DNA from 3 places in the Paraglaciecola sp. IT1134 genome. Region 1 is predicted to be linked to each of the others. Evidence: predicted binding sites of a transcription regulator. Region 1 holds the regulator's gene; each other region holds the start of a gene.

The links. Region 1 encodes LexA, which represses DNA repair genes until DNA is damaged. Its sites were predicted from a motif close to TACTGTATNNNNATACAGTA; they were not measured.
Region 2: AC3RV5_RS19625 (DNA topoisomerase III) is a predicted target of LexA. The motif match lies at 2,073-2,092, and genes of this name have one in related genera.
Region 3: imuA (translesion DNA synthesis-associated protein ImuA) is a predicted target of LexA. The motif match lies at 1,377-1,396, and genes of this name have one in related genera.

What each region holds. Positions count from the first base shown of each region.
Region 1 is NZ_CM176486.1:5,252,349-5,255,637, reverse strand. It holds gene plsB (glycerol-3-phosphate 1-O-acyltransferase PlsB) at 1-1,151, opposite strand, end outside; gene lexA (transcriptional repressor LexA) at 1,332-1,955, shown strand; gene coxB (cytochrome c oxidase subunit II) at 2,347-3,289, shown strand, end outside.
Region 2 is NZ_CM176486.1:4,502,948-4,506,236, forward strand. It holds gene AC3RV5_RS19610 (alginate export family protein) at 1-770, shown strand, start outside; gene AC3RV5_RS19615 (hypothetical protein) at 798-1,442, opposite strand; gene AC3RV5_RS19620 (VOC family protein) at 1,603-1,752, opposite strand; gene AC3RV5_RS19625 (DNA topoisomerase III) at 2,099-3,289, shown strand, end outside.
Region 3 is NZ_CM176486.1:41,663-44,951, reverse strand. It holds gene AC3RV5_RS00190 (DUF885 domain-containing protein) at 1-1,288, shown strand, start outside; gene imuA (translesion DNA synthesis-associated protein ImuA) at 1,405-2,088, shown strand; gene AC3RV5_RS00180 (Y-family DNA polymerase) at 2,186-3,289, shown strand, end outside.

The sequences.
Region 1 (3,289 bases):
TTGACTGAATATCCCTTGTTAAACAGTAATTCAAGGTACTCGCGAAATACGGCGCTATAGAGCTTGTTACCGGCAAAGCTGCGGCGTAAAAAAAATGCCCCGCCCCGGCGTAAAATTCCACCTACCGGCCAGAAATTCAAGTTAATGCCAGCGGCAATATGCGGGGTGACCAAACCCTGATGATAAATCACATAAGTCAGCAGCAAGTAATCCATATGGCTTCGATGGCAGGGTACGTAAATGATCTCGTGGCCGGTTTGCGCCAGCGTGCGCACTTTGTCTGCATGTCTTACCTCTATGCCGTTGTATACCTTGTGCCATATTTTGGTCAGCAGGCGATCTCCTAGCCGCACTAAGCCTTCACGGTAATCTGCGGCAATCTCGGTCACATATTTGCGCGCTCGTAACTGGGCTTGTTGGTGAGATAATTGTTTACTTCTGGCTTCTTCATCAATCGCCCGGCGCACGGAATCTGCGCCCAAAACGCTATTATATAGCTCCTGACGCTCAAGTAATGTCGGGCCGATCAGGTTTTGACGACGACGGTGAAAATGGGTGCCGGCTAAGCGGATCAATTTGTGACCAATTTCTTCATCTGAGCCGGGAAGATCTGCCATGGTACGTGATGAAACGGCTTTGCTATAGCAGACAAAATTGTCCCGACCTAAAAACAATACAATAAAAAATTTGCGTAACCAACTGGGAGAGACCTGATGAGCGATGACATCTGACCAGCCAGAAAATTTGCGCCCAGGGGCCCGGCCCCAAAAAATAGATACGGGCACAATTTGCAGATCGAGATCCGGATTATCCCGGTGTATTTGAAATAATCGAGTCACATCGTCAGCGATATTGGTGATTTTGACTCTTCGAGTCAGCACCGAACGGGGTTGTTGCAAAAACAGGCAAGCTGCTAACTCGTGACCGGCAATGTGAATGTTGTCCGTCGGTTTAGGTAAGCCCAAAGAGTTAGTAGACATTTTCAAGGCCAGCTGATCGGTTACCGAATGGGTGCGTAGCAAATAGATGATGGTTTTATTTTTATCGATACCCAACTCGGTTTCGATGTCAGTGGGAATACTGTTGACTTTTACCAGCCACTTTACCGGAACCGAAATGAATGCAAGCAGCAATTTATGCAGCCAGACCATAGATTTTTACCTTGAGAATTGTCGACAGATCTAGGATAACACGACATTTTCATTTTTTATTGACTGGCAAAGGATTTGGCCTAAATATCTCGGGGCTAACTCATTATCTCAACAAAAATTTGAGATCTGCTAACGACTGTATATACTCACAGTTAAACTGTATGAAATAACAGGCTGTTTATGCGTCCACTAACTCCCCGTCAAGAAGAAGTACTGCAATTGATCAAAAACACTATGTTGGAGACCGGTATGCCACCGACTCGAGCAGAAATTGCCCGTAATTTGGGTTTCAAATCCGCCAATGCGGCCGAAGAACACCTTAAAGCCTTGGCCCGCAAAGGGGTGATCGAAATCTTGCCCGGTACATCCAGAGGGATAAAACTAACCACGCCCCTAGAAGATCAACTGGAAGACCTGGGTTTGCCTTTGATCGGACGGGTAGCAGCCGGTGAACCGATACTCGCTCAAGAGCATGTTGAAGGCCATTACAAAGTGGATCCAGCATTATTTAAGCCCAGTGCAGATTTCCTATTGCGCGTAAATGGCATGAGCATGAAAGATATCGGTATTTTAGATGGTGATCTATTAGCCGTGCATAAAACCACTGACGTGCACAATGGCCAAGTTGTTGTGGCCCGTTTAGACGACGATGTGACTGTTAAAAGATTAGAGAAAAAAGGACGTCAGATTCTGCTGCATGCTGAAAACGATGACTTTAAACCTATCGTTGTGGACTTGGCTACTCAGCCCTTCAATATTGAAGGGATTGCCGTAGGGGTTATTCGCAACGCTGACTGGATGTAATTTTTTTCAAACTTTATTTAGAGTGATGAGAGATCCTTTCATCACTCTGTCGATTTGGCGCTAACATCACTGAACCCAGTTAATACGCCGATTGGACTGCCCAACCTACCTGGCTCGCCCTCCGCTTTGTTGCAAAAGTATCAACCTAAGCCACTGATAACTTGATTAAAAAATGTTCGTTTGGATATAAAATAATCAAAAACACTGGACTCTTGGCCCCTTTTTGAGTAATTCTTAGTGTTCAGTTAACAAATGCATAACAAGCCTGTCTTATTCTAAGCCTAAAATGTGCAATACATCATTCAAGGGTGCTTTTTTTGGCAAAAAGTAAAGAGCGTTTGGCAGATAGGGGTGTCGAGTGAATAAAATTTTGTTAAGGGTTGGAGCGGCTATGGGCACGTTCATAACAACTTCAGCTTTCGCAGAATCAGTGTCGGGTGCGGATCAATATCAATTGAATATGCGCAAGGGAGTAACAGATCTCAGTGTCGAGGTTTACGATCTGCATATGCTGATGTTCTTAATCTGCGTGGGAATAGCGATAGTTGTGTTTGGGGCCATGTTTTACGCCATGCTGTTTCATCGTAAATCAAAAGGTGCGAAACCAGCCAATTTCCATGAAAGTGTCAAAGTCGAAATCGCCTGGACAGTCATTCCTTTTATTATTCTTATTATCATGGCCGTGCCGGCCGCCAAAACCCTAATTGCCATGGAAGATGCCAGCGAGCCTGATGTCACTATCTTGATTACGGGTTCTCAATGGAAGTGGAATTACAAGTATATGGATAATGATGTCGAATATTATTCAAGGCTTGCCACTCAACCAGAGCAGATTTCCGGTAAGTTAGCTAAAGGCGAAAATTATTTGTTAGAGGTCGATCGGCCCCTGGTAATCCCCACCGATAAGAAGGTGCGTTTCTTGATAACCTCTGATGATGTTATCCACGCATGGTGGGTGCCGGATTTTGCGATTAAACAGGACGCGAACCCCGGGTTTATCAATGACGCCTGGGCTAAGGTCAATGAACCCGGCGTTTATCGTGGTCAATGCGCCGAATTATGCGGCAAGGATCACGGTTTCATGCCCATAGTGGTGATTGCTAAAGAGCCAGCGGAATATGACCAATGGATAGCTAAACAAGAAGCAGTGCAGCAGCAAGCCCAAGCCGAAGAGCAGCGTCTGCTGTCCATGAACATGTCCAAGGAAGACCTGATGGCAACGGGCGAAAATGTCTATATGGCTAATTGTGCGGCATGTCATATGCCAAATGGTGAAGGCCTTCCCGGGGTTTTCCCAGCATTGAAAGGCAGCACAATCGCACTCAATGATATGG
Region 2 (3,289 bases), 750 kb from region 1:
ATGTGTATATCGATAATGTACAGCGCATTTTAGGCAATGATGCTGGCCCCACCTTGTCACCCGAGGATATTCGTTATGCCACTGCTCCCCAACGTCCCGCCACCGAACTTGGCGAGCATGAACATGATTCTCACCTGTTGAATGTCAGTTACGCCCTTAATCGTCAGCTGGCGATAACGCTGTTCAGTTATCTACTAAACAACCAAAGTGCGAGTATTTTATCCAGCGATACCTTGGGGTTGAGATTGGGCGGCTCAGTAAAACCCGCCAGCATTAAATACGGTTATACCCTTGAATACGCGCACCAGTCTGATAGCCATAAAAATCCTTGGAAGTTTAACGCCGACTACTGGTTAGTAGAAGGTAGTGCACAATATAGAAGTCACCAGCTGGCGTTGTCATATGAAAAAATTGGCGAAGATAACGGTTTTAGTTTTGCTACCTCATTAGGAACCAATCACAAGTTTCAGGGCTGGGCAGACGTGTTTAACGGTTACCGCCTTACAGGCGGAATAAGTGATGTTTACCTGACCTATAAAGGCAGGGATGGCAAACTGCGCTGGCAAATTGTAGCCCACCAGTTTAACGATGCCCAAGGTGAGCGATCAGTGGGTCATGAGCTGGATGTGGAATTGGCCTATCGCTTAGATAGAGAATGGGAATTCAAGTTTATCGGTGCTAAATATTTTGCCGATCAAGGCTTTGGCAATACGCCGGCAACCCAGCAAGATTTGTCAACCTGGATGGTTTCTGCGGCCTATAATCTATAACGGCCCAGGTTCAACTGACGGGCCAAACTATTGCCAATCGTCGGCATTACCATCATGACTGATCATTATGCCTTGCTGCTCATCATAAAAATCATAAAGCTCGTCAGGCATGGGGTTTTGCCTGACATCCAAAAAAGTCAGCTTGTTCAGACCGGTGATCTGTAGATCTTCTAATTTATTATCAAATAGGTAACCCGTCTCCAGGGAGGTTAACGGCGTAATATCCAGTTTAACCAGTCGATTTTGCATCAGCCTGATTTTTTTAACGGCTGTTAGCCCGCTCAAGTCCAGGGTGGTTAATTTGTTACGAAACAGGTAAAGCGTTTCAAGTTTGCTTAAACCGGCAATTCGCAACTCGGTCAAATCATTATTAGCTAAGTTGAGTAGTTGCAAATTTTTAAGCGGCCGCAGATCCAATTGCGTCAAATTATTATTGAACAAAGATAAATGGATCAAGCTGGTAAGTTGTTGCACCTCATCTGCCGACTCAATTCCGGCTTGATGGCACTTCAGTTCAGTCACCTCGAATACTTCTTGCCAGCCATGCTCTTGTGCCTGCTGCTGCACGCAGCTCTGAAGATTTTTATCTCTCCAGGGGATATCACTAAGCAACTGCTCGGCGTAAACATTAGAGGCAAACCAGCACAAAATGACCAAATATAGGGCGCGCATACTCTTTCCTTGAATTTTATTGATAAAGCTTAGCACGCCTCAAACCATAGCAACTAGTGTACAGCGAACAGTTTATATACTTTAAATAAAAGCCCCAAGACACCATCCGTTTAGGGTGGTTTCGGGGTGATCAATCACCTTTGACTTGACTGAGCTGATATTACATAACACATTCTTTAGGCTGCCAGAGTTCTACTTTGTTACCCTGGGAGTCGATGAACCAGCCAAATCCTCCGTCGTCTTCTGCTTGGATCTCAGCGACTATTTGTGCCAGAGTCTGGTGGAGATTGTCGGCTATCAGATTAACCATATAGGAAGCCGTCGAGGAGGCAAAGTAATGACTATCATTTAAAAATGGCGACCCGGCACTCCCCCCCGTGAGGCATACTTTTAGGGAACAGACTCGCTCCATAAGGCGCTCGCACTGGCATGTTCAGCCATTTTTGTTACCACTGACCTGGCTCTACTGGATCGTCACATTTCAAAAACATACCACCTACACTATGATACTGGCCATAATTTATCTCCTTTTACCTTTCATCCTTGAAACTGCATGGTTGTTGGCTACCTTGGAGTTGCGCCGCCTAGGTATTTATTACAACTAACACTGGGTTGAAAACCTTGCTACAATACTGTTTTTTCATACAGTAATTTTTATGATTTTATACATCGCTGAGAAACCGAGTTTAGGTCGGGCCATCGCCCAGGCTGTTGCCGGGCAACAGCATAAACGGGACGGCTATATTGAACTGGACAACGGCGATTGTGTAACCTGGTGTATAGGTCATTTATTAGAACAAGCTGAGCCAGATAAATATGATCCTGCCTACGGTAAATGGTCATTGGCGCACTTGCCCATCGTGCCGCAAAAATGGTTGCTGGTTCCGAAAAAAAACACCCTCAAACAGCTTAATGTAGTGAAACGTTTGTTAAAAACCGCCAGCCACATCATCAATGCCGGTGATCCGGACCGAGAAGGGCAGTTACTGGTCGATGAAGTGATCACCTATAGTGGGGTAAAACAGCCGCTAATTGCCAGTGCCGGGCGTTTACTCATAAATGATTTAAACATCAATGCGGTTAAAAAATCATTGCAGAATATACGCTCTAATTACGAATTTTCGGGTTTGTCTACTTCCGCACTGGCCCGATCCCGCGCCGACTGGTTGTATGGTTTAAACTTGACCCGGGCCTATACTCTGCTTGGGCAGCGTGGTGGTTTTAACGGTGTATTGTCAGTTGGACGGGTGCAAACCCCGGTATTGGGTTTAGTGGTGCGTCGCGATCAAGACATCGATAACTTTGTGTCTCAACCCTTTTTCGAGGTTTTTGCCACTCTGGAAACCCAAAACAAAGAAACATTTGCGGCCAAGTGGCAGCCAAGTGCGGCCTGTGAGCCCTATCAAGATGACGAGGGCCGAGTGATATCGCGAAAGTTGGCGCAAACCGTGGTCAACAAAACCCAGGGCCAAACGGGGGTGGTGACAGCAAATAAGATTCAAAACAAACAAAATCCACCCCCTTTGCCTTACAGTTTATCGGCCCTGCAAATTGACGCGTCCAAGCGCTTTAATTTATCACCTAAATCAGTACTGGATATTTGTCAGGCGCTATACGAAAAACACCAGCTAATCACCTACCCCCGCTCTGATTCTCGTTATTTACCCCTGGAACACTTCACCCAAGCGCCATCGGTACTGAGTGCGATTAAGGCCAACATTCCATGCCAATGTGGGGAGGTGGATAATGCCGATAGCTCGTTAAAATCCAAGGCTTGGAACGATAAAAAAATAGACGCGCACCATGCCATCATTCCCACTAGTCGGCTAAAATCCCTCTCGAGTTTA
Region 3 (3,289 bases), 120 kb from region 1:
TGGGTTTGCAGTGTGGATGGATCAAGCCCTTAGTAACATGCGAGAAGGGATAAAAGTTGGCGTAGTTCAACCTAAACCCGTTGTGGAGTCGATGATCCCGCAATTTAAAGCATTGCTTATTTCTGATCCAACACAAAGCACTATGTTCAATCCATTAAACAATACAGACAAACTAACCGAACAAGATAAAACACGTCTTACTGCTGCCTACACCAAGGTTATTGGAGTTAAGCTCATACCTGCATTCGCCAGAATGGCCGAATTCTTAGAACAAGAATATTTACCAGCAGCACGACTGTCAGATGGTATGGGTGCATTACCCGACGGCAAAGCATGGTATGAATACGCGATTAAAGGCAACACAACCTTACCGTTAAGCGCTGAAGAGATCCATCAAACAGGTCTAAGTGAAGTAAAACGTATCCATAGTGAAATGATCAAAGTAGCTGAACAAGTCGGTTTTGATGGTGACTTGCCAAGCTTTTTTAACTTTTTAGAAACAGACAAACAGTTTTATTTTGAATCTTCAGATGAGGTGCTGGCTGCCTACAATGACATTAAGCAAAAAATTACTCCTTTGTTGCCCAAATTATTCAGTGTGATCCCTGAATCAGATTACATTATAAGGCCTTACCCTGAATCTCAGGCAAAGTCGGCTCCCGGCGCATCCTATATCCCCGCGGCTCCAGATGGCTCTCGACCTGGTGTATTCTTTGCCAATACATACAACTTGAAGGGGCAACCTAAATTTGGTGTAGAAACACTGTCAATACACGAAGCCGTACCAGGCCATCATTTTCAAATCAGTATTCAAAATGAAGTCAAAGGATTACCCAAAATTCGTCAACAAAACTTCTATACCGTATATGCCGAAGGTTGGGCATTGTATGCTGAAAGTTTAGGTAAAGAACTTGGTATGTTTACTGATCCCTATCAATACTATGGCAAGCTTGATGCTGAACTTTTTCGCGCGATGCGTTTAGTAGTAGATACAGGCTTACATGCAAAGGGATGGACCCGAGAGCAGGCAATTCAATATATATTAGATAACTCGACTATGGTGAAAAGCTCAGCCACATCAGAAGTTGAACGTTACATGATAATGCCTGGACAAGCGCTAGCCTACAAAACAGGACAACTTAAGCTAAAACAGTTGCGTCAGTTTGCCGAAAAAGAATTAGGCGATAAGTTTAATATTAAGCAGTTTCATAATCTCATTTTACTGGACGGCCCGTTACCCATGCCATTACTTGAAAGAAAGGTTTTTGAGTGGGTTAAGTCTAGTTAACCTGCTGATTTAAAATATTTAAGTTATAAATTAATCAGCCCAAATACTCTGGGCTTTTTATATTATATTATTTCGGATTTGCCCTAACAACTGTATGCGTGTACAGTAGTTAAAATATGAATCCAATTATTAATCACCTTAAAAATAAGCGCCTGATTTGGCAAGCGAGCCAAACCAGTGGCCCTGCAAACACCTGCTATACCGGTTTCGAGGAACTGGATCAGCATTTACAGGGAGGTTTTCCTGAACAAGGGGTAGTGGATATCAATTCACCTATAGGGATAGGTGAATTACGTTTATTATTACCCAATTTTTTGCTGCGCCAACAGCAAGACGACAAATTATTGGTTTTTATTGCCCCGCCGGCACAGCTTAGTAGTCAAATGCTATTTGAATTTGGGTTTAAGCTTGAACAAATCCTGATCATACAAACAAGCACTGCTCAGCATGCCCTGTGGGCGGCAGAACAATGCCTGAAAAGTGGTTGTTGTGACGGTATTTTGCTGTGGCAACAGGCACTGGAAATATGTCAGGCGAAACGTTTACAGCTAGCAGCAGAAAAAGGCGCCGCCCTGGGGGTAATTTTTCGCAGCGCCGATCAAAGCCGTTTTTCGTTGCCCGTTCCCCTGGCTTTAACACTGGCGGCGGATACCCAAGGAATTAACGTTTGCATCAGCAAACGTAAAGGCGGTGCCAGAACCGAAGCATTTACAGTAAACATGCAGCACCGTTGGCCTACCCTGACTCTCACCTGCCCAACGGATAATGTCTTGCCCTTCCCCCACAGCCGCACCGGGTAACCACTATTTAATGCAGGCGTTATGGTTATATCTACATTTCCCACATTTGCATTTGGACTCGCTGAGCAGCTCCAAATTAGCCGTGTGCGGCTCCCCGGTGAGCTATCCCCAAGTGGTTTTACACCCGGTGGATAACCAGGTGGTGCAATTGAATCAACAAGCCCGGGATGCCGGCATACGTATGCACATGTGTTTGGGAAGTGCGGTAGCACTTAGCCGGGACTTGCAGGTCATTCCATTTAATCAGAAAGTTGAACAAGACCAACTTAAACAAATAGCGGAATGCCTTTATTTGGTTACTTCTGATATTTGTTTTTTTTCTCCTCAGGGATTGCTATTACGGGTGCACAATATGTTGCGTCTGTATGGAGATTTGGCGACTTATTGGAAGATTATCAAATACCAACTGATAGCCATGGACGCCACCTATCACTATGCCACAGGGCCCTCCCCCTTCGCTGCCAAGCTGCTAGCCGTTAGCGGCGTTGATGAGATTGATGATAATAAACTTAAAATGACCCAGCAGATTGCGCGTGCGCCGATAAAATATAGCGAGTTACCCCCTAAGGTGGTGGCAAAACTGGCAAATTGCGGGATCCAGCTTATAGGGCAGCTACTTAATATTCCTGGCAAAGAATTAGCCCAGCGCTTCGATGCACAGCTGCTAACTTATCTGCATAAACTAAGCGGTGAGTCTCAACACCCCGTTAATTTTTATCACCCCGTTGATAAATTCAATCGTTACCTGGAGCTACTGTACGATCTTGACAATGTCGAACGTTTGCTTCGACCAACTGAACACTTATTAACTGGGCTTGAACACTTTCTATTGATGCGAGATAGCTTGACGCAGCAGCTTAAGCTCACCCTTTACCACCGAGATCAGACTCAGGTTGAATTAGAAGTGGGTGCTGAGCAAGGAGAATATCTGGCCAAACGCTGGTTGATATTACTCAGCTTGAAACTTGAAAACCTAAACTTGGCCGCGCCGGTATATGCGATAAAGATAACCACCGGCACAACCTATGTTAGAACGCCAGACAAAGGCGATTTATTTTCCACTAAACAGGGCATGGTTTCTCGCTTGCAGCTCGTATCTTTACTGCAGGCGAAATTGGGTGAAAGAGCGGTTTTAAGCCCGCGGTTAGTAGAAGACTTTCGTCCCGAGGTTGCATCTGATTTTGGCCCTGCACTTTGCAAA